2 regions of the Cytobacillus mangrovibacter genome follow, and region 2 is predicted to be linked to the other one. Evidence: a T-box and tRNA genes for the amino acid it is inferred to sense, from the RefSeq annotation. Region 2 holds a T-box; the other holds one or more tRNA genes.

Region 1 (15,623 bases), on a different contig from region 2:
CCATTTTCAAGGGTATAGAATACCCTCTTTCTCGGTACATCGAACCAGGCACTTTGATCCGGATAAAAATAGAAAAATTAAGTGTTATTGAACAATTGAAAGGAGTGAATATCCTTGAGTCATTCAAATGAAACATTATCTCTTGAAGAGCAGCAGAAATTATTGGAGAAGTATGATCCAGAAGCTGGGACAAGAAAATTAAAAGGAATCATCGGATGGATTGTCTTTTTCGGATTGCTATCATTTTCTTTATTCCATCTATATACAGGTGTATTTGGGATGCTCACTGCCCAGCTGCAGCGTTCTATACATCTAGGGTTTGCGTTAGCCCTAATTTTCTTGCTTTTCCCTGCAAGGAAAAAAGACAAGGGACGTAAGCATAAAGTAGCTTGGTACGATATTATTTTAGCCATTCTTGGTGTGGCAGTAGGGGCTTATTGGCCTTTATTTATCGATGAAATTGTCATGAGAGCGGGTCGTATGACAGAAATAGACTTACTTGTGGGTCTTTTGGCAGTTCTCTTAGTTCTTGAGGCGACAAGAAGAGCAGTAGGTTTACCAATAACAATTATTGCAGTGCTGTTTCTTCTATATGCTCTATTTGGTCCATATATGCCTAGTTTCCTTGCCCATAGAGGACTAGACATCGAGCGACTTATACAAACAATGTTCTTCACTACAGATGGGATTCTAGGAACGCCATTAGGTGTATCTTCGACATTTATCTTCCTATTCTTATTATTTGGTTCCTTCCTTGTGAAAACAGGTGTTGGCCAATATTTCAATGATCTTGCTGTAGCCATTGCTGGGAAAAGAATAGGTGGTCCAGCAAAGGTTGCTATTTTTTCAAGTGCTTTACAAGGAACAATCAGTGGAAGCTCTGTTGCAAACGTAGTTACTTCAGGTTCTTTTACAATTCCGATGATGAAAAAGCTTGGCTACAAAAAGGAATTTGCTGGGGCAGTTGAAGCAACTGCATCAACCGGTGGACAAATTATGCCTCCAGTAATGGGAGCAGCAGCATTCCTAATGGTGGAGTTTATTGGTGGAGGAATTACTTATTGGGAAATTGCAAAAGCTGCGGCAATTCCGGCATTGCTCTATTTTACTGGGGTTTGGATTATGACCCACTTTGAGGCAAAACGTCTTGGGCTTAGAGGATTAAAGGATGAGGAAATGCCAAACAAGAAGGAAGTATTAAAGAAGATTTATTTGTTACTTCCAATTCTTGCAGTTATATTCTTATTGATGAGTGGAATGAGTGTCATTCGTGCTGCCCTCTTATCTATCGTTATTACGATTGTTGTTAGTGCAGTCAGTAAAGAAACAAGAATAAATTTTAGAGATTTCATTGATGCTTTGGTTGATGGTGCCCGAACGGCATTAGGGGTAGCGGCAGCAACTGCTGCTGCAGGGATTATCGTGGGTGTTGTGGTAAAAACGGGACTAGGCTTGAAAATGGCAAATGGACTTCTCGATCTTTCTGGTGGGTTGCTCCTTCCAACTTTGATGCTAACAATGGTGGCAGCGATCATCCTTGGAATGGGTTCACCAACAACGGCCAACTACGTTATTACATCAACTATTGCAGCTCCAGCTATTATTATTTTGGGTGTACCTGATTTATCAGCTCACTTATTTGTATTCTATTTCGGTATTATTGCAGATATCACACCTCCAGTTGCGCTTGCAGCATTTGCAGCCGCAGGGGTTTCGGGTGGAGACCCAATCAAAACGGGAGTAACGGCAACAAAGCTGGCAATTGGAGCATTTATCATCCCGTATATGTTTGTTCTCTCACCAGAACTTTTGATGATTGATACAACCTGGTACTACTTAATATGGGTAGTATTTACTGCACTAGCGGGTATGATGGCAATTGGTGCTGGTGTCATTGGCTACTGGATGCGTAAACTGAATTGGATTGAGCGAATCTTAGGCATAATTGGAGGACTAATGCTGATCTATCCAGAAGGTGTTTCAGATATCGTTGGATTAGTCATATTTGTTCTATTAATTGTTCTTCAATATATCTATAAGAGAGGTGATACTGCGAAACCACAAACAGCTGCTTAGTGTAAAAATAGGAAGTTCCATAGTGGAGCTTCCTATTTTAATAGCTTGAGTGAGATATGATATAATTTTAAATGAATGGGAAAATAAATGAACTTAAAAAATGTAATATAATATTGACATTTTCTTATTTTTTAATATAATTAAAATGTATTTATATTTGATCTGATAGTTCAGCGGGAGAACACTACCTTGACAGGGTAGGGGTCGGGGGTTCAAATCCCTCTCAGATCATACTTTAGTAACGCTATTTCTATCATTATAGAGATAGCGTTATTTTTTTCTTATTATTATAGCTTGGAAAATGGCCTGCCCCAGCGAACTAATGCTTTCCTTTAAGGGGGCAGGCCATTTTGTACTTCAAGGGCTGCAACTGCGGAGATTGCAGCAAAAATGTTTGAGTTAGTATTCCCGGAATTCCTTAGATATCGGTATTCAGTTCAGCGATTTAGGTGTTTGGTTTAATATGCACTCCAACCAAAATCAGCTGCTATCGTAACCCCATTAATATAGGATGATTCCTCAGATGCTAAAAAGAGAGCAATATTAGCGATATCCTGTGTTGTACCTGCTTTAGTCATTAAGCCAACACCACGAGTAGCAACATCCATACCAAATTCATCAATTGTTGACATATTCATTGTCAAAGGTGTAGGAACATGTGCTGGTCCGATCGCATTACAGCGTATATTTTGTGGACCGTATTGAGAGGCAATATTCTTAGTCATTCCAACAACGGCATGTTTAGATGCCGTGTAGGCCAATCCCCCACGCCCACCAGTTAAGCCCGAAATGGAGGCCATGTTAATAATATTTCCAAATCCTTTTTCCTGAAAAATTGGAAGGACCTTTCTTACTCCGCGCATCACACTAGTTACATTTATATTCATGACCCGTTCCCAAACCTCATCTGTCACATTTCCTGCTGATTGCATTTGGTCAGAGACTCCTGCATTATTAACCAAAATGTCAATTGTACCAAAAGTTTTTAAGGTTTCATCAATCATATTTTCAATATCTGCTTCGCTAGTAACATTTACTTTTACACCAATCACTTCTACTCCTAAGCTCTTTAATTCTGAAACGGTCTGATTTAACCCCTCTTCATTAAAATCCGCAACGACTACCTTTGCTCCTTCTTTTCCATACGTTAAGGCAATTTCTTTCCCGATTCCTGAACCGCTTCCTGTAATAATCGCTACTTTATTCGCTAGCCGCCCCATATTGATCTCTCCTTTTTCATTTTCTATTTTAGACAGCAAGAGCTATCCAAATTAAAGCTGAATTAATGACACTAACTTAAGAGTTTAATATTATCTGGATGATTCTTCTAATATCAGAAGTTAATTCTACGAACAAAGCAATTTTGCGTAAATATTCAAAAATTAGACGAATTAACTTGAAAAAATCAGAATAATCCTAGATAATCAAAATATTGATAGCATCACTATCAAAAATGTATCAAAGGGGATGATTTCTTGTCAAATGCAATGATTACTCATTGGGACAAAGAAGTAGATGTTATCGTTTTAGGGACTGGCGGGGCTGCGTTAACGGCTGCTGTTGCAGCTTCTGAAAACGGTTCCAAAGTGCTTGTCTTAGAAAAAACGCATCAAATCGGTGGTACAACAGCGTTTTCAGGCGGTGTACCTTGGATTCCGCTAAATCATTACATGGAAGAGCAAGGTTTTGAAGACAATCGTGAAGATGCTATTAATTTCATTAAACGCTTGGCAATTGATAGAGCTGATGATCATATGATTGAAACATTCGTTGATAAGGGGCATAAAGTAATAAAATTCTTGCATGATCATACGCCAGTTAGGTTTGTTTCTCCAAAATCCTATCCTGAGTATTATGCACGGATGGATGAAGCGTTAAAGCATGGAACACGTTCATTGGATCCCGCTCCATTCAATTTGAATGAAATTGGAGAGTGGGGAGAATTAGTACGTCAAAATCCTATTTTTCCTCCGCTTACATTAGAAGAAGGTGGAGCAGTAGGGGGGATTGATTTCCAAGTAGTAGCTGAACGTATGCAAAATAATACAGTCACCATGGGTCGTGCATTAATCGCTTCCTTATTTAAAGCATGTTTGGACCGTGGGGTAGAAACGTTAATTGAAACTGCTGGTAAAGAACTAGTTATGGGCGAGGATGGACAAGTAGTTGGTGTGATTGCTGAAACAAAAGATGGAGAAATTTTGCGGTTTGCTGCGCGTAAAGGAGTTATCCTAGCATCAGGTGGATTTGAATGGAATAAGCAGTTAGTCAAGGCCTTCCTAAAGGCTGAGTTTACACATCCAGTTACACCTCCAGGTAATGAAGGTGACGCACTTATGATGGCGATGAAGGCTGGAGCGGCACTTGAAAATATGAGTGAAGCATGGTGGTATCCAGCAATGGTCGATCCAACATTTGAATATGAAGATAACGTAATGGCACAGCTTGGCAGTGGACGTCAAGGTCCAAACTCCATTGTTGTTAACAAGTACGGACGTCGTTTTGTCCATGAAGGAACAACTTATAACGATATGCCAAGAGCATTCTTTAATTATGATCCTGTTAAAGTAGAGTTTCCAAACGAAGGACCTAACTGGATGATTTTTGACCAACAATTGAAGGACAGCCAGTTAATCGTCACGATGTCACCTGGCGAGCCTGCACCAGAATGGGTGGATCAAGCTGATTCTATTCGTGAACTAGCTGAAAAAATTAGTGTCGATCCAGCTGGTTTAGAAGATGAAGTCCGTAAATGGAATGAATATTGTGAGCAAGGTGTTGATCCAGACTTCCATCGTGGAACGATTCAATTCGAAGCATTAACAGGTGGTGGCGGTAGCCCTGCCAATAACCTTGGGAAAATCGAAAAAGGTCCATTCTACGCACTACCTATTTATTTAGGCGCACTAGGTACAAACGGTGGGCCGAAAATCAATGAAAATGGACAAGTGGTTAACTTTAAAGGCGAACCGATTAAAGGATTATATGCAGCAGGTAATGCTTCAGGAAATCCACTTGGACCGATTTATCCTAGTGCTGGCGGAACGATTGGACCAGCAATGGTATTTGGTTTCTTAGCAGGACAGCACGCAGTCAATTCATAATACGAACTTATAAAGAAGCGGGAAGGTGCATCATATGCCACAAGGAACACACACAGTAGAAGTACCATTAGATATTCAAACAATTTGGAACTTTGTTCATGATATGAACAACTGGGCTCCGCTCGTTCCAGGTTATATTGAACACGAAATTTTAAGTGAGCGCCAATCCACATGGGCATTTAAAGGTGACTTAGGTTTTATGAAAAAGACAGTGAAGTTACAAATAGATATTAAAGAATGGAATGAGCCTTCTGAAGTAATTTTTGATTTAAAAGGCATGTCTGATAACTTTAAAGGTGGAGGCTATTTCCGTGCTGAAGCCATTGATGAAAAGATAACAAAAATGTCTGGACATCTAGACATCACTGCTGGTGGGATGATGGGGGCAATGGTTAATCAAATTTTAACGAAATTTGTTCCACAAACAGCAGAAGAGCTTACTGAAGCAATCGTGGCAAAACTATTAGAAATTAATCTAGTAAAATAAAGTAAAAAGCGGTCTCATGATGAGGCCGCTTTTTACTTTGCTGGATTTTTTAAAAAGTGTATCATCATATTTTTTACCTTAGTCAATTCTTCTTTATTCGGAACGGGGAGAATCACATCTGGTAGAAATGTATATAAGGTATATTTTTTTATAGCTGTACCAAACATATTAAAGATCGTATTCCAGACGAATTCATCACTAATTGAAAGCTGAATACTACCATCCTCTTTCCCTTCCTTAACGATTTCAGAAATGATATGGCCAATTTTCCCATAAGCTTTTTCAATTTCTTCTAACATTCTTTTCTCAACAGGGGTAAAGGCCGTATATAATTCAAATGCTTCCAAAAGTTTTGTTGTTTCCCGATTTTCTTCAGATATAAATCTTATATAAACAGTTAATACATCATCGATTTTTTCTATACCCTTTTTATTTGAATGGATAATTTCTTCAAAATATGGAACCTGTTGTTCGATCGCTTCCTTCACTACCTCAATAATCAAATCCTCTTTCTTAGGAAAATAACGAAATAGAGTGGCTACCCCTACATTAGATTCATCTGCTATTTTTTGCATTGTAGTTTTTTCAAACCCTTGTTCAGCAAATAGTATTCTCGCGGCTTGAACCATGCTTTTGCGTCTTTCCATTTTTTTACCCATTTCATCACCTACTTCACAACATTATACTACTTTTTAATTGTTCATAGTAGAAGGCTGTAACGTGTAGAGGATAGGTGAAACAAAAATGGAGCCGTAATTTTGATACCCATTGATAGATTTTATATAAAAGGGTGAGTCAAGGACTAGGTCTAAGCTCACCCTTTTTTTGAGTTGTTCAGAATTTGTTCAGAACAAAGTAGTATTATATCACTATGGTTTGTGTAGAAAAAAGTCTAAATGTATCGAATTTTAAGTAAATGAGGAGTTTAATGGTGATTAATAGACATATTATCCCTATATTTTACTTTTTATAACAAAAACAGATATGAAGTTATGCGTTTTGATAACTTTTTGACACTTAAAATCGATATCAATGGCTAATTTTTTTAAAGATATAAAATTTTTTTCAAATTTGTTATTTAATAGTCTTCCAGTTGAGACTATTAATATAAAAAAATCTAAAGAAAGGAAGGATTAACTTTGACTACAAGAAAGAGAAACAAAAACTTGTATAAAGGCTGGCTCCTATTCTTGTGTGCTTTAATTTTAATTGGACAAATTGATTTTATTGTTCCTAGCATAGTTAAAGCAGAAGGGCAAAGGACAAGTAATACGCAAGAGACATCTGTTTCTATTGCTTCAGCTAATTTTTCTGGTGGTGATGGTTCTGAAGAGCATCCGTATGAAATCACTACTAAAGAAGAGTTAAACGAAGTTAGAAATCATCTAGATAAATATTTCATATTAAAAAATGATATTGAATTAACAGAGAATTGGGAGCCGATTGGAGAGTTTCAATTACCGAATGTAACTGAGGAGCAACTCAATGATGAGAATTTTGATCCGAGTAAGCTAGTAATTGATGATTCAAAGGGATTTGAAGGGTCATTCGATGGTAATGGAAATACGATCTCTGGCCTTAAAATGACTTCTAAGGACCCTAATGGAATTAATGGTGTATTTGGCTTATTTGGTTTTACGAATGGAGCCACTATAAAAGACCTTACAATAGTTGATATTTCTATTGATGCCGACAGTACGATTGCAGTAGGTGGTCTTGTAGGTAAGGCAATGGATACAACAATTGAAAAGATCTCAATAACAGGTACTGTTGCGGGTATGAACAAAGTCGGTGGATTAGTTGGTACTGCTGACAGTTTAATAATTGAAAACTCTAATTCTAGTGCAACCGTTAAAGGTACAGATGAAATTGGGGGATTAATTGGTTCTTCTGAAAAAGAAACAACGGTTAAAACGTCATATACAAAATCTGAAACTAGTAAAGTTATCGGGAAATCCAAGGTCGGTGGACTTATCGGGAACGCCAACGATACAGCAGTCAGCTCGTCTTATTCGACATTAAATGTTGAAGGGGCTGACATGATTGGTGGACTCATTGGGGTTGCTGAAAGTGGAGCTAGTATCAAGCAAGTATATGCAACAGGGAACGTAGAAGGAATAAATAATACTGGTGGTTTAATTGGACTTGCTAGAGGGGAAGAAATCGAAGTTGAGTCTGGTACACCTCCGCCTCCAATAGCAACAACTATTAAAGAAGCTTATGCTAAAGGGACGGTTAAAGGTGTTTTTAATGTTGGTGGATTGATTGGATTAGTTGAACCCCATACTCAAGTGGAAAATACATACGCGATGGGTTCAGTAACAGGGGTTGAAGGAGAACCAGAGATAGATGATGGTTCGCAACAAGTTAGTCCTGCATCGGATGACGAAGAACTAGCACCTATTGGTGGGGCTGTCGGTGGACTCATTGGGTTTATGGATCAATCTTCCATAGAGCATTCGTATTCGATTGGTGAAGTGAATGGAATTGTAAAAGAATATGTCGCAGGACTTATTGGAATTACAAATCTAGGAGAAGTCACTGAGTCCTACTTTGATAATCAAACATCTAAACAAACATTTGCCATTGGGACAGTAGAACGTGTAACAAATACAACTACTAAAGAAGAAGATGGTAAAGATCCAATTGTAAAGGTAGAAGAGAGCTTTACAACCATAGATGAAGTAGCAGGCCGATCAACGGAAGCAATGAAAAACCCATTAACATTTGAAAATTGGATGTTTAAGACCATTTGGGTAAGTAATAAAGATGCCAATAAAGGTTATTTGTTTTTAAGATTCCAAGACGAGTTTAAAGATAAAGAGCATATTGAAAAAATAGAAACACCGGAAGAAAAAGTAGTGAGAGCTAAAGAAAATTTAACGGTCCCAGGAGATTTAACAAATGTTACAAGTGATTTAATTCTCCCAAAGAGTCAAAACGGGGTCACCGTAACATGGACTTCAAATAATACTAATTGGGTAAAAAGTGACGGAAAAGTCACAAGACCAGAACCAGGTCAATCAAATGTAAGCGTAACACTTACAGCAACATTATCTTTTTCCGAAAATGGTGAAAGTGCAACGGATACAGCTAAATTTACAGTTACGGTTGTAGCAAAGCCGAAAAGAGCTGAGGATGTTGATGTACGCATTAATAATCGAGCCCTTATTGGTAGCATTAAGAACAACAATCCAGACAATGCGTTTATGAATTTTAAGACGGGTACACCTGGTTTTTATAATGAAGGTACATGGGAATCATCTTTAAATGATGGAACGTTAATTCGCGGATCTGATAATGGTGCAGGTGCGACCTTAACCATTAAGGTTTGGGAAAATCCACAATTAAAAGCATTAGCAGAAGGCGGCACAGCTGATGTATTGATTGGTTGGAAAGGCTTAAAGTTTAACAAATTTGGTTGTTTTCTAGCTTGGTGTAAGACGAGGGTAACAGATGCATCTATCATAGTTTATGACGGAGATAGTAATAGAGAATTAGGTAAAGTTAAAGGTAGTGCTCGTGGGAGAAATGATGGAAGCATAAGTGCTAAAGTTCGTCTTACCAAAAATTCGAGAATTGTTGTTAGTTTTGGGATTGAAGGAAAAGGTGCCGGTGTAGATGGGATGTATGTTAAGTTCCAAGATAAGACGAGGCCAAAACTTGAAAATTATACCTTCGTAGGTAACGGAGAAGAACGAACGAATAACAAGATTAAGGAAGGCTCCAAGCAAGAACTATTTGTGAAAGAGAGTGAGTATGTTTCCTTAAGTTATAACTTTAGTAAGGCTGTGAGTCCAAGTTCAATAACCAATCAAACAAATGGAGCATATTTTCTTAGCCATCCATTGTTTGTAAATACTCCAGGTACTGGACTTCCTGCTTCAGGTAGACAGCAGTATTTCATAAATGAAACCTATAAGAATGACAGTAATTTAAGTGGCTATCATGAAAGTATTGAGTATAAATATATCGGTACTAAATACCATAATAGCGGTAACAATCCGATTACCCCGGATTTAACAGGAAATAAAGATTCAGCACCACTTGATCAGACGATGGAACAAAAGCTAAATGCCGCTGTTTTAATAGATGGTGCAGGGAATGTAGCAGATATTAACAATATGAATGTTGCAAGTAATGCAAGCAAAGATCATCTTAAAGGCAAAACAGTTGACCCATTTAACTATAATGATCCGAATGGTTATCGGGTAATCATCGATGCTGTTGCGCCTAAATATACAAAAGTAGGGAACGGAATTCAGCCAGAAATTTTAACAGGTGTCGTGTTAAATGAAAACGACACGATTGATTTCACGGTGCAATTATCGGAAGAGGCAATTGTACGTAAAGGCTGGGATGTGAGTAAGACACATCTCCTCTTTAATAATGGGATGAAAGCGTATTACGTTTCTGGCGCTGGAACAGATAAATGGAAATTCCGAGCGGAAGTTACGAATGCGAAAACATTTGAGACGCCTTTGTTGAAGGTCGTAGCGTTAACACATGATAATAATAATCAAAATCCTAGTGAAATAAATCAGCAAACTCAAAAACAATTAGAAACGAATGTCCTTCAAGATTATGCAGGAAACTACTTAATTCAACCGGCTAATTTTGATGGGGAACATAATGAGGGAACAAATTGTACTAGGGTTTTTCATGAGTATGACGATAAAGGAGAAATTGTAAAGAATTCAGATGGCACTTTTAAAGAAATTAGTAACCCAAGTGATAAAAAGTGTGATCCATCTCTAGTAAACTCAAAAATTGATTGGGCGAATTTATCGATAGATAATACGAAATCTATTATTAGCCACCGATATGATACAGGTGGTGCAACCGATGCGGTTTATAAAAAGAATGGCCGTATTACGATCGATGCGAATGATCCGCAGCTGATGGTGCCACCATTAGATCCAGCACCGGTAAAAGCAGGAGATATAGATATCCGTAATACATTTAGACCAAGTAAAGGTATTTATCGTCCTTCTAATATGACAGGCCCACAGGCGCCTGCCGCAGGACTTGTGTATTATTACTGGAGTCAAAATCCTGAAGATCCATTAACAGGAAAAGAAAACGATTATTTTGCGGCAATTAAGAGATTCTCGCTTTCAGCTAAACAGCCAGGGGAAGATCTTTACAAAGGAAATAGTGATCCAGCGAATAATATCAAATTAGCTGTTGTAAATAACAAAACAAATATGATTGCACCACCAGCAGATGCGTTGAAATCTGATAAAAGTGGACAATGGTATTTGCATATGTGGACAGCGGACATGAGCTGGGATTCAGCTAGAGAATTAATGCAATACGAGAAGATGAAAGCGTATGTGAAAAAGAATCCAGATCAGTACAACGAGTGGAAGGAAGAATATGCTGAGGACAATCCAAAATCTTCAGAAGCTGACCAAATATTCTATGCAGATAATGAAGCATTAAAAGCTGTAGGTGATTATGCGGATTTAGAAACTTGGCCATTAGAAGATTTTAAACAAAAGGATTCCAATTGGGTTTATGAAAAAGCGACTCTTCTATTAGACAATCAAAAACCAGTCCTAACATTTGATGAACCAATTGGTGATAAGACAGCCAATGTTACGATTAAAGCCCAAGTAAAAGATATTCATAGTGGTTTTAAAAATGTTCAATATCAATGGGTGAAAAAAGGACTCTTTGGCAGTGGTGAACCAAAGGATATTGATTGGACAGATGTGAAGAATGTAGATAAGAATGTCGTGAAAGATACAGCGGACATTGTTCTTCAAACTGGGAATGACATAATGATAGACGGTGACGGCAAATATGAACTTTATATTAAAGTGACCGATGAAGCTGGAAATGAAAAGGTCCAGCAGATGGATGGGGAAATTACGGTTGATTCCACTTTTTCTATGGAAGTATCATTCTTACCTGAACCAAGTGCCAATTATGTAAAAAGTCATGATATCGTATTCCAGGTTTTAAGCGGCTTAACTCCTGATAAAGTGGAATATGCTTTCAGTTCAAGTATCGAAAAACCATCAATTGACTTATATAATGTGGCAGAAACGATTACTAATGATAAGGCAGATACTCTCGTTGCAAAAATAGTAGAAGACATTGAAGCTGATGAAACGAAAGAAGAACTGGAAAACGAACTTAATGAAGACGAGAATATGGAGAATCCAGATGAGAATTCGGATCTCAATGAACAAGATTCGAAGGAAGAAGATTCTCAACTAGAGGATGAATTAAATGGAGAATCTTCAGAAGAGGCTGCTGATCAATCGAACGAGAAGGTAGAGCAAGCAGAAATCGAAAATGATGATCAAAATGAAGGTTTCTTCACATCGCTATATCATACAGTAAAAGATTTTGTTGTTGGATTGTTTACGTCCAATGAAACAGCAGATTCTTCTAATCAAGAAGTCTTTAGTTACCTTATTCCTAAAGACGAAACGAAGAATGGACCTGTTTATCTACATGTAAAGGTTACAGAAAATGGTGTAGATTATCATTTTACTCAAACATATCTTTTCAACAATCAAGGGCCAGGCATCTACTTCAGTTCTTACGGTGTCGCATTTCCGAAAGAATCACATGAAGTATCTGTAACAATTGAACGACCTTATAAAAATGAACAGCTTAGTCCAAATGAAATTAATGTGGAAGAAGGGGTTCAACCAGAAGAAGGTCTGCAAGAAAACGAAAGTCAGCCAGAAATAGATGTGGCTGAAGATCCTTCTGTAAATGATGAAAGTGAAAATGCTGTAGAAGGCAAAAATGAAAATTCTACAGTAACTATTCAATCTTTACAGACAAACGGAGAAGATACCTTCGATACTACTCTTGATTCAACCGGAGAAGTTCAAAAAGAGGAAACTTCAGGGGGAAATCTTGACACAGAAACTAATGTAGATTCTACAGAGGAAGATCCTAACACAGAAACTAACGAAGCAGGTAAAGAGGAAGAGCAGGAGCCTGAAAAAATACTAGTAGAGAAAGAACTTGTTGAAGGATTTGAAAGATACCAATGGGTTAAAGGCGTTAAAGGTAACTTTGTGGTAGATGAAAATAAGTGGATCGATTTACCTGAAGATGGCAAAGTTTCTATCGACTACAAAGTCTTAGAGAAGGATGAACAGTTAGCAGAATTCGAATTATTTGTATGGACGATGGATGAAATAGGAAATGAAACAAAAGCAGATACAAATAAAGAAGGGACTCCGACATTTAAAGTAATGAGACCGATGGAAGAAGACTTATCTCAGCCATTGAAGTCTGAATTTGATTTACTTTACTTGTATGGCGATGAAGAAGATGGCTACACAGCAATTGTAGAAATGAAATTTGAAGAAGGACAAGAGCAATTGATTCGTGGCTATGAGTACTCTTTATCACCTGACGGAGGGAAAAGCTGGAGCAAATGGCGCCCTTATACGAATTTTGCATCCATTAAAGTACCAACGAATGATATATCTAAACTTGATGTACAAGTAAAATACCGTACTGGAGCAGGCGTCATTAGTGAGAAAGGTACGGAAGTTAAGCTGAATACTGCAACAGTGTCACAAGTAGAACCAGTATATGCATTAGCGTCATTAAGTACAACGAGACCAGTAAATGGAGCAACAGGGGTAGATCTTATGATTACTCCACCACTAGGTATTCGTGTTGTACCTACACCAGATGTGAATCCAGTCGTTCCAGAACGTACAACGGGTAATACATTTAAAGTAGTCGAAAACGGTTATTATTCTTTCGATCTATCAGATATTGATAATCCTGAAAGAAAGGCTACATTATATGTTGTCATTAATAATATTGATTCAACATCACCAATTGGTGATATAGAGTATCTGACACCACCAGATTTAATGACAAATGCAAATAAAACCGTGAAATTAATTACGGACGAGCCTGTTCAAGTAACGAATAACAATGGAGAATTCACTCATACGTTTACGACAAATGGTAGTTTTACTTTTGAATTTAAAGATGAAGCAGGAAATATTAGTAGTGCAACTGCCGAAGTAAGAAACATCGATAAGGAAGGACCGAGAGTAAAGATTGTCCGTATTTATGATGATCACAAGACAATCACAGATAAAGAAGGAAATGTATTTACCTCAGGTGTGACTCTTGAAGTCCAAAAGGCGGATGCAAATGCTAAAGATTTCATAGTAAATGGAACGCCAGAAAATAACAATGGTCGGGTAAAGGTGATAACAGAAAATGGCTATGCAACCTTCACTGTTTCAGATGCTTTTGGTAATACAACAATTGCAAAAGAAAAGGTTGATAACATTATTTCAGCCGGACCAGAAGTTACAAATGTTAAATATACGTTTGTTGATGAAAGTGGCGATATAGTTCCAGAAAATCAAATGGTTGAAATTAATGGTGTGAAATATGCTAAAGGTCAAATGAAAGTGACTTTAAGCGGACAAACAGACCCAATGAATCAAGTGTTTCTAGGTACAGCACCAATTAAGGATGATAAAGGGAACTATATGAATCAAGTAAGCGATTCAGAAGGTCAATTTAATTATTCAAGAATTTTCTCAGTAGAAGGGAATACAAGTATCCCGTTTACAGATTTATTAGGAAATGTTGAACGTGTACCTGTTCAAATCAAAGGTCTTGATAATACAGCACCTGAAATTAAATTAAATATGGCAACAGCAGGTGTGGAAAGAAACAAAAAGGACTTTGATTCTCAAGTTGATTTAGGAGGCTTTATCGTAACGGATAATGTTTCTTCGTCAGATAACATCAAAGTAAAAGTAACAGGTTTAGATCTTTCCCAGCTTGGACTACAGCGTGTTACGTATACAGCAACAGATGAAGTAGGCAACACAACGATAGCTTACCAAGATGTCTATGTAGTAAATGACGCTGGTATGCTCATTTTCGCAAATGATGTTCTAATTTCAGCTGAAGCGGGAGTGACAGCATTATTTAATGAAAATAAGCTAACTTTTAATATTACACGTTACAACATTATGAATGTTGAAGGAAAAGATCGTGTAAATGAAGTTGGAACATTTGATGTCATGTACCAATCTGGTCTATATCGTGAAGGTCAAATGAAATATATTGCCGAGAAGATCACATATGATGAACTGGTTAACGGTAATTTTGAAGTAACCTTCCCGAAAGCTGGATGGTACACACTTATTGTGAGAAACCAAGAAAGAGAACGCGAATACGGCTCATTCTTTATTGGAAATTCGAAGTAAGAAACAGATAGAGAGCTGGATAGTTGGTAGGGAGAGGTTAGCAAACTACTTTTCCCTATCTACTATCTCCTAATCAATTAATATAGGAGGTGCCGAAGTGAGATTATTTAAGAAAATGCTCTTATCTCTGGTTGTCTTTGTACTAGTCTTCTCAACGAATTTCAATGAAATTCAAACGTTTGCTGAAAAATTAGCTTCTCCAAAAACAACAGTAATTGAGAATGACTATATAAAGGTATCAGTTGATAATAGTACAGGGCGTTTTGGTATACGAACAGTTGAAGGTCAACCGATTCGTAAAAATGACCAAAACGTAAATATGTTGTTTGGCGGTGATGATCCTGAAACATCGTTCACAACATTTAGAATAGATGGAACCGATTATATCTTTGGGAATCCTTATAAATTTGCTGCTAATTTCTTTTCGGAAATCACTGAACCAAAAATCGTGAAGAATCCAGACGGAAGTAAGCATATTGAAACAATATGGACGATCAAAGGTGTGAAAATTAAACAAATAGTAACGTTATATGCAAGTACTGCAGATGTAAAAAATGCAGGGAACGTAAACGTGCGTTATGAAGTTGTCAATAGCTCTAAGTCAACTGTAGAGCTTGGATCAAGAATTCTATTAGATACAATGGTTGCAGGGAATGACGGTCCAGAGTTCCAAATTGGCTCAATTTATGGTCAACCTTTAACGGTAGAAAGAAAACTAGTTCATGATCC
Region 2 (15,623 bases):
ATTTTGACACCCATCTAGATGAAGATGGGTGTTTTTTTATAGGCTATTTTCTATAAGATTATTGTTTTTTGAATAAATATTGTGATTGAAATCTAGACCAATATGTCTAGTTGATTGGAGCGGAAGGTGCGAGACTCCTGCGGGAGTAGTGGGACAGGTGAGACCCCGCAAGCGCTTTAGCGCTGAGGAGGCTCACCGCCCACCCCGCGGAAAGCGAGTACCTGAAGCGGAAATCAACCTCTACTATCTGCATCTTGATTAGTATTCCTGCAATCATATTTATAACAGAATGAAACTTTCCTCTTTTCTTTTTGCCAAGTCATGTTATTTCAGGTCATAAATAAATAATCTATCTCATAAATTGTAAATGACATAGTGATTAAACGTGAAGGTTATGAAAGGAGGAGACGAATTGTCTCAAGAGAACCCATCGTGTTTACGATTTTCTTTAGAAGAGTCCGTCTGGTTTCAAAAAGGACAGGAAGTACTAGATTTAATTTCTATATCGTTAGACCCAGATATTTTCATTCAGGAAAATGATCAATATGTTACGATTCAAGGAGCACTAGAGCTAACAGGTGAATATAAACGCAATGAAACAGGAGAACAGGAAAATGAGAACCCATTTGCCACTCCAAAATTCATTCAAGTGGTTGAAGAAAGAGGGGAAGGGCTTTGTGAATTTACCCATTACTTCCCAGTAGATATAACCATACCAAATAATAGAATCAAAGACATTAATCAGATTGATGTCCAAGTGGAATCATTTGATTATGTTTTTCCAGAGAGAAGCTGCATGAAACTATCAGCTAATTTAATGATTTTAGGTTTATACGGGGAGCAACAGCATAACAGGCCTGTCGAAGCAGTAGAGGAAGAAGAATACGAATCGCTTTATCGATCTTCCGCAGCATCTGTGGAAGTAGATGTGAATCTATTTGAAAAGCCTTCCGATGATGTGGAAGAAGAAGTTGAAGAAGAAAGAACAGAAATCCTTCTAAGTCCTTCTAATGTAGAAGTTGATGGATATGATGAGGGAGAAAAACTGGAAAAAGATGAAGTAGAGGAAATCTATGCTCCTTTTGAAGCGGAAGCAAGAAAGCAGCCAGCATTAGAAATAATTGAAGAAGATGTACGCGAAGAGAAAATAGAAGAAGTAAAACCGGAAATATCATTTTCAGCTCAAAGAAGTGAAGAGCCACAGCCTTCTGCAGAAGACATATTCGGGATACCTGATGAAAGTCCAATTCAAGCAGGTAAGCCAGAAGAAGTTGAAATGATTGAACAGGAAGTCAAACTAGAATCACCAGAAAAGGTAGAAGAAGCACCAGAAAAAAATACAAAGCAGAAAAAGAAATCCAAAAAGAAAAGCATGAGCCTTACGGAATTTTTTGCCCGCAAGGAAGAAGCGGATGATGTGGCCAAATTAAAAGTATGTATTGTTCAGAATGGTGATACGATTGATACCATTGCAGAAAGATATGATGTTGGCGTACATCATTTGTTAAGTGTCAACCATTTAGAAATCAATCAAGATATTTTCGAAGGGCAAGTGCTTTACATTCCAATTGCTGTAGCCCGTTAGAAACAATGAAAAAACAGGCTGGGCGGGTAAGTGAACACACCTGCTTAGGCTGTTTTCTTTTTTTAATAAGCTTTGTTAGTGTTGATAGTTGATCAAGTGCCATTGGTGTAGACAAGAATGAGTTTTATTCGAATGAATAACTTAATGAGCGGTTACACCAATGGCGATTTTGTGCACCAACAATATTATTGGTTTATACCCTCGTTTTTCTGTGAAAGAGAGTGAATTCTAATGAGTAAAGAAAACCGCCTATTAAAGGTTGCGCCGATTTTAAAACCATATGCGCTTGAGCCGCATTTTGTTGAGGAGTTCGGGCGTGTCCAGAAAATCTATACGAATAAAGGCGTTTTTGCATTAAAGAAGATTAATCCAAAGCATGGTGGTGAATTCATACGTCATGTGCAGGAATTATTTCAAAAGGGCTATAACCGAATCGTGCCCATCTTTCCAACTGTGGATGGAAGATATGCGGTTTTACATGAGAATGAGCTTTATTATTTAATGCCTTGGTTAGCTAATGAGGAAAAGGAAAATCGATTTGAGCGTCATCAACTGCTGTTCCGTGAACTGGCGAGGCTCCATACATTGTCCGCTCGAGAAATAACAATCAGCAAGGAAGAGCGAACAGAGCATTATGAAAAGACACTGCTTGAATGGGAGAAGGAAAATGAATTTTTGGAAGGATTTATTGAGGCTTGCGAAAAAAAAGAGTACTTGTCTCCATTCGAATTAATGTTTTCCCTTTCGTATCATGATGTTAGTCAGGCATTGCAATTCTCCATCAAGAGATTTAAAACTTGGTATGAAAAGACGGAGGAAAGTGAAAAAGCTCGTATGGTGGTTATTCATGGGAAAATTTCTACTGAACATTTCTTATATGACGACAGGGGCTATGGCTATTTCACAAACTTTGAAAAGTCGAGACCTGGTTCCCCCATTCATGATTTATTGCCATTCTTATCAAGAACTTTGAAAACTTATCCTAAAAAATCCGAAGAATGTATTGAATGGATTTATACCTATTTAAAATATTTCCCATTTAAAGAAGATGAGTTATTACTATTCCAAAGCTATTTTGCCCATCCAGGGGCAGTCATCAAATCTGCTGAAAGCTATTATAAAGGACAAAGCAATAAGGGAGAGAGGAAATCGGTCCAGCACTTCCAAAGACAGTATTGGCTCCTAAAGAACACGGAGTATATTCTAATGAGAATTGAGGAGATTGAAGCCCAAAAAGCACAAGCAAAAGCGCAGGCTGAGGCCCAAGCTCAGGCACAAGAAGGAGCCCAAAATTAAACAGATTTTTGGGCTCCTAAATTAGATCTAAGTGAAAAGCCAAAGCTAATAAGATTAAAACAGTGAGCAGCAATACATCGAGAGTAAATGGAAATAGGATCGTTCGTATCCCTTGAAAGACACAGATAGGGATAATAAATTGTGCACAAACCCCTCGAATCTTTCTTAACCATGGCGGGAGGATATATGGATTATACCGTCTCTTCAATGGACATGCCCCCTTTCACAACATCTCTATCTCATACTATTCTATGTGAAAGCCTTACTTAAAGTGCCTATAATTTGTGGAGCCCTTTTTTCAAAAAGGAGCACATCCAAGAATAAAACGTATAAAATATAAAAAAAATGGTGATAATTATTGACTAGAATCCTCTTTTTTCGGTAGTATATTGATTATATAAATAAATTGATCAGCAAAGATAGGGAAGAGTACAATAGCGATTTGCTTTAAGAGAGGAAAACCATTAGCTGAAAGGTTTTCTAAGCGGAACTGTTGGAAGGTCGCCCTTGAGCTTCTTTCGTGAAAGGATGTTTATCCAAGTAGTGAAAGACGGGAAATCCGTTATCTATTTAAGAGTCAATCATTTTTTTAGGAAATGTCAGTGCCTAAGAGCTTCTGCTTTTCTCACATGATTGAAAAAAAGGTGGTACCGCGAAGCAAACTCCATTCGTCCTTTTAAGACGAATGGGGTTTTTTTATTTTTCTTGAGAATATTAAAAACCATTGAACAGAAAGGGAGATTGACGATGGAAACGAAGGAACTGACAATGCCAACTAAGTATGATCCACAGGCAATTGAGCAAGGACGTTATGATTGGTGGCTAAAGGGGAAATATTTTGAGGCAAAGGATGACGAAAAGAAGGAGCCTTATACAATCGTTATTCCGCCGCCTAACGTAACAGGAAGATTGCATCTTGGGCATGCATGGGATACGACTCTTCAAGATATCCTTACACGTATGAAGCGGATGCAAGGGTATGATGTATTATGGCTGCCAGGCATGGACCATGCTGGAATTGCGACACAGGCAAAAGTAGAAGAGAAGCTTCGCAATGAAGGAAAGAGCCGCTATGATCTAGGCCGTGAGAAATTTGTTGAAGAAACGTGGAAGTGGAAAGAGGAATATGCAAGCCATATTCGTCAGCAATGGTCTAAGCTTGGTCTAGGACTTGATTACAACCGTGAGCGCTTTACGCTTGATGAGGGCCTATCAAAGGCTGTTCGTGAAGTATTTGTTTCTCTTTATAATAAGGGACTAATCTACCGTGGTGAATATATTATTAACTGGGATCCATCAACGAAAACGGCCCTTTCTGATATTGAGGTTATTCATAAAGATGTTCAAGGTGCATTCTATCATATGAGATACCCACTGGCTGATGGGTCAGGACATATTGAAATTGCGACAACACGTCCAGAGACAATGCTTGGAGATACAGCTGTAGCTGTTCATCCAGAAGATGAGCGTTATCAGCATTTAATTGGCAAAACAGTGAAGCTCCCAATCGTTGGCCGTGAAATCCCAATCGTTGCGGATGATTATGTAGATATGGAGTTTGGTTCTGGGGCTGTTAAAATTACGCCTGCACATGACCCGAATGATTTCGAAATTGGAAACCGACACAATCTTGAACGTGTTCTTGTTATGAATGAAGACGGCTCTATGAATGCAAAGGCTGATAAATATCAAGGAATGGACCGTTTTGAATGCCGGAAGCAAATTGTGAAAGATCTCCAAGAGCAAGATGTACTATTTAAAATTGAAGAGCATATGCATTCGGTTGGCCACTCTGAACGAAGCGGTGCAGTTGTTGAGCCATATCTCTCTACTCAATGGTTTGTAAAAATGCAGCCACTAGCAGATGAAGCAGTTGCCCTTCAATCGAAAGAAGATAAAGTAAACTTTGTTCCGAATCGATTTGAAAATACGTATCTTCGCTGGATGGAAAATATCCGCGACTGGTGTATTTCTCGTCAGCTATGGTGGGGACATCGTATTCCAGCTTGGTATCATAAAGAGACAGGTGAAGTTTTTGTAGGCAACGAAGCTCCAGCTGATATTGAAAACTGGGAACAGGATAAGGATGTTTTAGATACTTGGTTCAGCTCTGCATTATGGCCGTTCTCCACAATGGGCTGGCCTGATACAGAAGCGGCTGATTACAAGCGTTATTATCCAACAGCGGCTCTAGTTACTGGGTATGACATTATTTTCTTCTGGGTATCTCGGATGATTTTCCAAGGACTTGAATTTACAGGTGAACGTCCATTCAAAGATGTACTTATTCATGGGTTAGTTCGTGATGCTGAAGGGCGCAAGATGAGTAAGTCGCTTGGAAACGGTGTCGATCCAATGGATGTTATTGATAAGTATGGTGCGGATTCTCTACGCTATTTCTTATCGACAGGCAGCTCACCAGGCCAGGATTTACGATTCAGCATGGAAAAGGTTGAAGCAACATGGAACTTTGCCAATAAAATTTGGAATGCATCCCGTTTTGCTTTAATGAATATGAATGGCTTAACATATGATGAAATTGATCTGAGCGGTGAAAAATCAGTTGCAGACAAATGGATTTTAACTCGATTAAATGAAACGATTGAGACGGTAACACGATTATCTGACCGCTATGAATTTGGTGAAGTGGGCCGTGTGCTTTATAACTTTATTTGGGACGATTTCTGTGATTGGTATATTGAAATGGCGAAGCTCCCTCTATATGGTGAAGACGAAGCAGCGAAGAAAACAACTCGATCTATTCTAGCTTATGTATTGGATAACACGATGCGTCTGCTGCATCCATTTATGCCATTCATTACCGAGGAAATTTGGCAAAACCTTCCTCATTCAGGTGAATCGATTACAACTGCTGCATGGCCTGAAGTGAAGCCTGAATTCACGGATGAGAAAGCTGCAGATGAAATGAAGCTATTAGTTGAAATCATTCGATCTGTCCGTAATAGCCGTGCAGAAGTGAACACACCATTGAGCAAGAAGATTAAGATGATCTTAAAAGCGAAAGATGCGGAAGTTCTTCATACTCTTGAGAAAAACAGCGGATATATTGAGCGCTTCTGTAATCCAGAGCACCTGACTATTGCGATCGAAGTGGAAACACCAGAAAAAGCAATGACTGCCGTTGTAACGGGTGCAGAAATTATCTTGCCGCTTGAGGGATTAATCAATATTGAAGAAGAAGTGGCCCGTTTAGAAAAAGAATGGGATAAACTGAACAAAGAGGTAGAACGTGTTCAGAAGAAACTAAGCAATGAAGGCTTTGTTAAAAAGGCTCCTGAGAAGGTAATTGAAGAAGAAAAGGCAAAAGAGCTTGATTATAGTGAGAAGAGAGCGGCTGTTGAAGCGCGAATTAAAGAGCTTAAAGGCGAAGAATAATGTAGAGGGAAGGCGAATCCAATTGATGGATTCGTCTTCCTCATGTAGATAGGAGGAAAAGTGGCATGTTTACAACATATGAAGAAGCGGTTTTTTGGATTCACTCACGCTTAAGACTCGGGATAAAGCCTGGATTAAAAAGAATGGAATGGATGATGGAAAAGCTTGATCATCCAGAAAGAAGAATAAAGTCTATCCATATTGGTGGAACAAATGGAAAAGGGTCAACTGTTACGTATCTTCGCAATATTTTGCAAGAAGCCGGCTACCAAGTTGGGACTTTTACCTCCCCATATTTCGAACAATTTAATGAAAGAATTGCCTGGAATGGGGTTCCAATAAAGGATGAAGAAATTGTTCGACTGGCAAATGACCTGTATCCCCTTTCTTTAGAATTAGAAAAAACAGATCTTGGCGGGCCAACAGAATTTGAAATTATCACAGCCATGGCTCTCCAATATTTTGGTCATGTACAGCCAATGGATATCGTCCTTTTTGAAGTAGGACTTGGGGGAAGATTTGATTCCACAAATATTATTTATCCGCTGCTATCTATCATTACGAATATTGGCCTTGACCATACAGCCATTCTAGGCAATACATATGCAGAAATTGCAGGGGAAAAGGCAGGAATTATCAAGCCAGGGACGAGTGTCATCACAGCTGTGAAGCAGGAAGAAGCAAAACCGATTATTGAAAATAAAGCAATTGAAATGAAGGCTACAATGTATTCTCTGGATAGTCAGTTTTGCATTGAAAACCATCGATCAACATTGAATGGAGAAACTTTTTCACAAAGAACGCCTTTCCGTGAATGGACTGATCTTGAAATTACGATGGCAGGCACTCACCAGACAGAGAATTCTTCTTTAGCGATTATGGCTGTAGAACTGTTAAATCAATATTATTCCTTTTTGATTGAGGACGAGCATGTCTATAAAGGACTCAAAAAAGCCTATTGGCCAGGTAGATTTGAAAAAATTTCAAATGATCCAATAGTGATTATAGATGGAGCACATAATGAAGAAGGAATTATGGCCTTAGTGACGGAACTTCAAAAGCGCTATTCAGCTCAAAAAATCAATATTGTCTTTGCCGCACTATCTGATAAAAAGCTAGATCAAATGATTATGAATTTAGATACAATAGCTGAAAGTATTACATTTGTAGACTTTGACTTTCCAAGAGCAGCAAGTGCAGAGGATCTCTATACAATAAGTCGAAATATCCATAAAGAGTATTCGAAGGATTGGAAAAGAGCAATTGAGGAGAAATATTCCTCCCTTCAAAAAGATGAAATCCTTGTGATTACTGGTTCTCTCTATTTTCTTTCTGAGGCAAAACCCTATCTATTAGATGTTGTAAATAGGTAAATATATGAAATATTCATGTGACAATAGTTTGAAAATTTGATAAGATGTTCATATTGTATGACGTATTTCCTATAAAGAGAATAGGAGAAGGGGGGATATAAATGGTTGGAAAAACAAAGAAAAGAATCATTTGGCTTATTTGGCTGCTAGGTTTTCCGTTAGGCTTGTGGTTCACTTATCATCTATATCCTCCTCAATTCACTGGAAAGGGAATAGATATTCTCGTTTACTTACTACTAACGGCTTTTGTAGCTGCAACACCGATGGTGATAAATGGAAGCCCTATTTTCTTAATCCAATGGGTCTCATGGGCCGCTTTTTTAACATTTGGCCTATTCGTAGAGCTAATGATGGCGCAGCTCGCATTAATCATTTTATTTATTCGAATTAAACTCCCTAGAAATGATTATTTTCGACTTCCTTTAAACTCTTTAATGTTTTTCCTCGTTTCATTATTAAGTGGCATTTTTTATTACACATTCGGTGGAAAAACAGGATTGAGTTTGATTGATGTGAAGCAAACCTTTTGGCTTGTTGTTACTTATCCTGTTCTCAACTATTTTCTAAATCAATTAATCATTATCTTTCTAAATTTTGCAATCTATAATAATACGAAGAACATTTTTGGCAAGGACTTTATTTGGGAAACCGTAACAACACTTATTACTTTTCCAATTGGTTTTGTTCTTTACATACTTTATACAGAAGTAGGCTTGGTATCCTTATTGTTTGTTGGTGTCCCATTTGCTAGTTTATCAATAATATTAAATCTATATTATTCAAGTGATAAAATAAACGGCTATCTCCAAACAGCTACAGATATTGGCCATCAGCTTGCCGAAAAGCTTATCGTAAATGAAGTAATCGATTTATTTATTGAGAAAATAACAGAAATGCTTACCGTTGATTATGCTTATATTCTTGATATTGTGGATGACAAGGAATTGCAACTGCTCCGATGTATTGAAAAAGGAGAAGAGAAGTCTACTGATATTCGCCCACTCAAAAAAAATGAAGGAATTAGCGGCCTTGTCTGGGATAAGGGAGAAGCGATGCTATTCCATTCAAAGAAGGAGTGGAAACATATTGTAAAAGGCTATATGCCTGACACAATTGAAAGTGTGATATGCGTACCAATTGTCCGAAATAATAAGGCAGTCGGTGTTCTTCTACTTGCTTCAACACAAAAAAGAGCATATGAAAAATCCCAGCTTATGATTGTTGATATCCTTTGCTCCCATTTTGCTATAGCAATTGAAAATGCAAGATATTATGAAGAAACAAAGGAAAAAAGCGAACGCTGTGCATTAACTAAACTCTTCAACTACCGTTATTTTGAAAATCTATTAAGTAATGAATTCAAGAGACTGCAGACCTTCCAAAGAGAGAAGCTATCGCTCATTATTCTCGATATTGACCACTTTAAATCCGTAAACGATACATACGGCCATCAAAGCGGCAATGAAATCCTTTCCCAGCTCGCAGATCAATTAGCTGATTTAATTGGTGATAGAGGCACAGTCGCCCGCTATGGTGGGGAGGAATTTGTTATCCTGCTTCCAAATGTGGCAAAAGAAGAAGCGCTCCAAACAGCTGAAGTCATAAGGCAAACGATTGCAGACCATCCATTCATCTTAACACAGCAAATGGAATGGGAAGGCATCCCCCTTCAAGTGAACATCACAGCATCCATCGGAGTAGCAACCGCACCAATGGATGCAGAGGATTCCCTTGGGCTGATCCGCCATGCAGACAGAGCACTATATGTCGGGGCGAAGAGGGCTGGACGGAATCGGGTGGCGGAGTATGTGAAGTGAAAACCCCATGGTTGGGGTTTTTATTATGTTTTTTACAGAATATACATTCTGTATCAGGAGAACAAAATCAAAAACATTTATCTGCGTTAACATACTTTATTGATTACGAAATTAAAAAACTAAATTAATACAAAAAGAAAGGAAATGACTGCTTATACCATTTAATTGGTATAAGCAGTCATTTCCTTTTGTAGTCCCCAAAAAAATTTGAGACTTTTGTCTTTTGTTGAAAAAGTGGAAAAAGATTTAATAAATTTGTATAAATTAACGCTATGGATTAAATAGGAAGATTGGTATAATAGTAGTAATATAGACATATGAGTTTTATTAAGGAGGAGACAATTTGAAGAATAAAAGAAAATGGTTTATCTCTTTTCTTGCCTTGCATTTTATTTTGCTATTATCTTTTTCCTCACTAACTGTTTCAGCAAATGGCATAGACACTCCTTCTATTGATTATACAGTTAAGCCTTCACAAAATGAAATTGTAAAGCCGCAAAATAGTAATGCAGAAGGCAGTCTTGATTTTCATTTAACACCAAGTGGGAAAACAACAAATGAGTATAGAGATCCGATAGATGTTGTTTTTATTTTTGATAAATCAGGTTCAATGAAAGATTCTGGAAAAATGGACAGTGCAAAAAAAGCAATGATAGAAGCAGTTGATTTCTTTAAAGAAAATGCGGGGCCAAAAGATAACTTTGCTTTTATTCCTTTTGCTAGTGATGTTGAAAAGGAAGTAGGCTATAGCCCGTTAGATATTAAAGGTGGGCTAGATAAAATTAAAGAGAGAGCAAATGGCTTACAACCAAATGGAGGAACAAATTATACACAATCCTTTGAAAAAGCGCTTGAAATATTACAAAATGAAAAACCTAAAGTCGAAAAGGAAAATAATAAGTATATAATCTTTATGACAGATGGAGAGCCGACTGTTTCAAAAAATGATGAAGTTTTAACATTTAATAAAAAACTTTGTATTTGGAATTGCAAAGTCACTAAAGAAGTAAATGTTGAATATCAATTATTAGGTAGCAAACCTTATTCTGGATATAATGCCACTTTTAGTTATAGTTTGTTTTCATATGATAAAGAAAACTTCGGTAAAGACGATACAATTAAAGCAATCAAGCAGCATGGAGAAGATAGAGCACAATTATTAGCTGAGCAAGATGTAAAGTTGTTTTCAATAGGTTTTGGAAATAAAAATGATGTAGATATGGAATACTTACGTAAGCTTTCATCTATTACAGGAGCTACTGCCCGACAGGCGTCTCAAGACAACATTACATCTATTTTTCGGGAGATTTCTGAGGATGTTGGAACTCCCTCAATTACAGCTGAAATTAAGGTTGATTTAAGTAAGTTTAATGGAAAAGTTAAACTAGTTGAGAATCCAACAGCCACAGAAAAAAATAATATTGTAACTATGAAATACAATTTTAAATTTCCATTTAATCAGAATGCCTCTCAGCCAGTTGATCTTTCTTTACCATTTAGTTTTTCAGAGATTGGTACTTATACTTTTGATGATATAACTATGACCTATACTGACTTGAAAGGTGAATTTAAAGAAAAGAAACATGGACCAGTAACGATAGAAGTGAAGAAAGATGCTGCACCTACCTTCCAAGGAACAATGGGCTTAGAAGGAATTACAAATACACCAGATAACTTAATTAAAGTTTCTGGTTCAACAGAACAATCTAACCAATTTAAAGTGAACTATACATTAACCCCATTTGGATTAGTAGATAACAAGGTGATAGGAAAACTGACAGATATCAAGATTATTCAGCCATTGCCAGATGGTGTTTCTATTGTACCTGCAAATGGTGTTTCATCAGTTACTACTCCTGACGGAAAGAAAGGAGCACAAATTAATATAGCCCAAGTGGTTAATTACAGTAATGGAAAGTTTGACCCAACTCAGTTGGCTGCTACGTTTCAATTAAAGGGAGAGTGGGCATTAAGTAATGTAAAAATGCCTTTAGCTACTGTTCAATATACTGATAGTAGGTTTGGCAACCAGACTAGTTCGATTGCAGCATCAAATCAATCGATTAATTTAAAGGTCAGATTGAAGGAGTTTCCAAATAACGCATATGATGGAGATGCTTCCGGGCTAATCACAAAGGTTGATTTAAACCAAAACGGAGCAAAGATAGGACAAACTGAGTTTCCAAATGATTATGGTCTAAAGAATAAGGCAATTAAAGACATGACTTTTAGTGGTGAAAAGAGTACGGCAATAGAAGTTACGTATTTTGATAATGAGAAGGCAATGATTTATTTACAGCCTGACTTTGAAATGATAGGTATGAAAACTGGTGATAAATATAATAGTGGAGATAAAGCAGTTGAAACTATTCAAGTCAAACTCTCCAATCTTGTAGCAGGTAAAGGTGTTAAATATTATTATTCCATCCAAAACGAAAAGCAAAATGTTAGCTGGACTGAATTCAATCCATCTCAACTTATAGGAGTCACTACTTCTGGATTAAATACGATTAAAGTAAAAGCAGTTGGCGGTTTTGCAATTGATAAGATCGAGATTACAAAAACAATAATAATTGAAAAGCCAATTGAAAAAGTTACGATTAATCCAAATCCAATAGAAGTTGAAGTTGATAAAACAAAGTCTTTTGAAATTGAGATAAATCCTGTTGAGGCTACGAATACCAAATTAGAAATATCAATAGAAAATAGAAATAAAGCTGAATTAATTGATGATAAAACTATACTTGGTAAATCAGATGGAGAAACGTATTTAATTGTCAAAACAACTGATGGTTCCAACATAGAAGTGAAAGTTAAAGTTATTGTAAAAGATCCATATATTTCATTAAAGGAAATAAAATTTAATAAACCAGTTTATAAGATTGAAAAAGGTGAAAGATTAGCAGTGAAAGATTTGCTGATTTTTAACCCAATAAAAGCAACGAAGAGAGAGTTAGATAGTGTAAAGTCATCAATGCCAGCTCAAGTCGGTATTGTAAATGATAATGGAGAATGGTTTATTGTAGGGAAAGATATTGGTTATTCAACGATCACAGTGCAAGCAGAGGAGCAGAAAGATAAGACCAAACCAAAAGCTTCTGCATTGTTTGAGATTGTCAATAAAAATGAAGGAAACAACAGTGGCCCTCCAGGGGGAGGAAGATGGTAACATTCAAAAGCTTTTTAATATGAAGTCAAACAAAAAATGGGGCTGAATTTAATCAGCCCCGTTTTTGTTAACTCTTATTTTACGATCAGCTCGTCAGAAAAAATTTGTAGTTGGTCAACAATCGGTAGGGCTTCAATTCTTTTTAGCAAAACATCTTGGTCATAATTAACAATGAAACGGGAGAAGTAATCTTCTTGTAAATGGGGGAGGTCGGTAATATCCTCTACTTCACCTCGAATCGCATTAATTGTAAGACTTTTCTTAGCAAATATGCCACCGTCAATATAGAAAAGGGAACCGACACCATATAATTCAGCTTGGTCTTCAGTATAAAAGAATCCTTTCAATGGTTGGATATCATTATCATCAATAGGCAAATAGGGTGCTCCATTTTCCTTTAAAGGTTTAAAGTTTTTAAATTCATTGATTCTTGTAATAAGCAGCTCTTCTTTTGCTAACAGGATAAGCTGTTTTTTATTATTATCAGCTCCGGATATATTCACATTCGAGATATAGGCATTCTTTCCAGCATACACAACCGAGTCGAAAATGACTTCATCATTTTCCTTCGATGTACCTAATTCATCGTCCCCCATAATAGATAAATCGTCATAGGCAAAGATATTTTTATTTATTTCGATAGCTGAATTAATTGGTTTAATAAAAATTTCATTAGCACCAATAATGTCTCCATTTAATGTAGTGGTAGCTGCGGCTATACCACTTTCATTATCTGCATGAAATTCTGAAGTAATCGTAATCGTATCCGCAGAAATAAGATTTTTTTCGAGCGTTAACTGCCCACCGAAGTTAATTACATGCGTTTCTCCAGTAACATATACATTATCTTTAATGGTAATATCTTTATTACTGACAACGTATAAATCCCCATCAACCACTAAATTCTTCTCCAAGTCTATTGGATGATTGGTGCTTGTTATAATAAGGTCGCCATTGACTTTAAGAGGCTTTGTTATTTTAAACCATTCATTGTCACTATTAATGCAGCTAATACTGACGGGGTCTACTGATTTATCAATAATAGATAGTGGATTTAGCTGTGATCCATTTCCCTCATCGATATTTTTCATATCTTCATTAGGAATAGTACAATTATTTATAAACTCTGATTCGATAGGAAAATCTTTAATTTCTGTTTTAAGATCTTCTGAAAAGGAGTTTACAATTGTTTTTGTTTCCAAGTCGCTGTCTGCTAATACTTCATTTGTACTTTCAATCATCGTTTTATCAAATTCAATATTAATAAATTGACTATCATGCTTTAGGATTGGAACTTTTCCTTTGTAAAAGTTTTTTTCTTCTAAAATGGACAAAAGATTAGCAGTTCTACTATATAAGTCTCCATTAATGGATGACTTTGGTGTGTTAATTTTTTGAGTATCTTTCTCATCCCTTAATTGATATTCAGCTTCATTGTTTAATGTTAAATGATTAGCATAAACATTACCCGCAAAATTTGGAGAACCATTAAGGATTAGATTTCCATCAGCTCCAGCCGCATATTTTAGAAAACTTGGCAATGGTGATAAGATAAGCCGCTTTGTGATGGTGCGAGAGATTTTTCCTTCTGTTTTTATTGGGTTTTTAGTAACAAGAACAATATCGAAGACCCTTGTGAAATCATCCCTTTTATCAATATTAAAGGAATGGTAGCCGGATAAAGCTCCAAGACAAGCGTTTTCACTATCGATATAGCGTGTATCGCCTTCTTCGCTAAGATCAATAATATTTATACATTCTAATACTTCATTGTTCTTATTTGGCATAATTAACTTTTCAAGTAATTCTTCTTTTAATTTTGTATCAAAACTACTATCAACCGTTATTGTCTGATTGCTTTTGCTGCGGTATTTTTCTAGATCTAATTGCTTGTCTTCTAATACCTTAGCAAGATCTGAAGTCATCTGGTCAACAAGTTTAATCGCATCATAGGTTAGTGAAATATCACTTTCTCTTGTTTCTGTTTTCTTCGCACCTCCTAATGAAGAGGCAACGATAGCCATGCCAAGTACAGTAAAGACGAGGGAGGCTAAGAGAACAGTAATTAAGGTGTTTCCACGATCATTATTAATCATTTAGTATAGCCCCTTTTAAAATCCGAATTGGCTTTTTAATTCTAATGGCTTTTTTAATCTTTTATCATCAAGTTTAAAGTCTAAAGTAATCATCCCTTCTCCACATCCATCACATGATAGAGTTATTGATGAATTGCTGAAATCAGAAACAGTATCAATTGATTTCCCATCTATTAAAAATACTTTTTTAATTTCATCGAGTTCTAATTTCACCGATGCTTCTGCTTTTTTATGATCTTGATCAATACGATAGAACGTTTGATTCTCATTATTATCTTTAGTTATAGACGTTTGTGTATTATCCACTAATTCGATACAGTTGTCCCCACATTTCCTTACATAATCAAAGGGAAAAGAATAAAAAGTATTCATAATCATAGTAGCAGTATAATCTGCATCATCTCGTAATTGTCCTTCTACTTGAATTTTATTATATAGATTTACTCCCGAAGAGAATACGCCATAAATGACTGGTAAAACAATCACCGAAATGACTAAGGTAGCTAATAATTCGTATAAGGTCACTCCTCTTTCATCGAATATCTTCACTTTTTATAGCCCCTTCCAATACTGTGGAATTCTCTTTTCCATTTATCGTCCAAGTAACATACGCTGTTAAAGGAAAATAGTATGAACGAATTTCGTTATAATTCACTTTATCTAATTCGTCCTTATCAGCACGGATCATTACTTTATATTCAACATTATTAATTTTAATCGGATTACAGCTGGAATCAATATCGTCTTCCTTCCAAAACTTGCTATATTTATCTTTACATATATATATGGATAATTCTTCGTCCGTTTTGTTTTCAAACGTATCTCTTATCACAATAAAATTATCCTTCTCAATATACATCAGGGCATTTCTCGCAACATTAATAGCAGCTG

What was found. The T-box of region 2 lies ahead of ACFYKT_RS11205 (valine--tRNA ligase). A T-box ahead of a tRNA ligase gene usually reads a tRNA of that ligase, here a tRNA-Val.
Region 1: it encodes a tRNA-Val, which carries the amino acid that the T-box ahead of ACFYKT_RS11205 (valine--tRNA ligase) is inferred to sense. The anticodon was not compared.

What each region holds. Positions count from the first base shown of each region.
Region 1 is NZ_JBIACJ010000009.1:6,776-22,398, forward strand. Features, by position in the region: gene ACFYKT_RS16010 (DUF1850 domain-containing protein) at 1-131, shown strand, start outside; gene ACFYKT_RS16015 (TRAP transporter permease) at 115-2,076, shown strand; tRNA gene ACFYKT_RS16020 (tRNA-Val) at 2,236-2,307, shown strand; gene ACFYKT_RS16025 (SDR family NAD(P)-dependent oxidoreductase) at 2,535-3,296, opposite strand; gene ACFYKT_RS16030 (FAD-dependent oxidoreductase) at 3,552-5,180, shown strand; gene ACFYKT_RS16035 (CoxG family protein) at 5,215-5,667, shown strand; gene ACFYKT_RS16040 (TetR/AcrR family transcriptional regulator) at 5,700-6,326, opposite strand; gene ACFYKT_RS16045 (immunoglobulin-like domain-containing protein) at 6,807-14,894, shown strand; gene ACFYKT_RS16050 (S-layer homology domain-containing protein) at 14,992-15,623, shown strand, end outside.
Region 2 is NZ_JBIACJ010000005.1:164,424-180,046, reverse strand. Features, by position in the region: gene spoVID (stage VI sporulation protein D) at 413-1,585, shown strand; gene ysxE (spore coat protein YsxE) at 1,817-2,881, shown strand; gene ACFYKT_RS11210 (hypothetical protein) at 2,898-3,089, opposite strand; T-box leader at 3,289-3,560, shown strand; gene ACFYKT_RS11205 (valine--tRNA ligase) at 3,629-6,277, shown strand; gene ACFYKT_RS11200 (bifunctional folylpolyglutamate synthase/dihydrofolate synthase) at 6,343-7,650, shown strand; gene ACFYKT_RS11195 (sensor domain-containing diguanylate cyclase) at 7,752-9,467, shown strand; gene ACFYKT_RS11190 (VWA domain-containing protein) at 9,811-12,636, shown strand; gene ACFYKT_RS11185 (hypothetical protein) at 12,711-14,732, opposite strand; gene ACFYKT_RS11180 (hypothetical protein) at 14,748-15,281, opposite strand; gene ACFYKT_RS11175 (type IV pilus modification PilV family protein) at 15,265-15,623, opposite strand, start outside.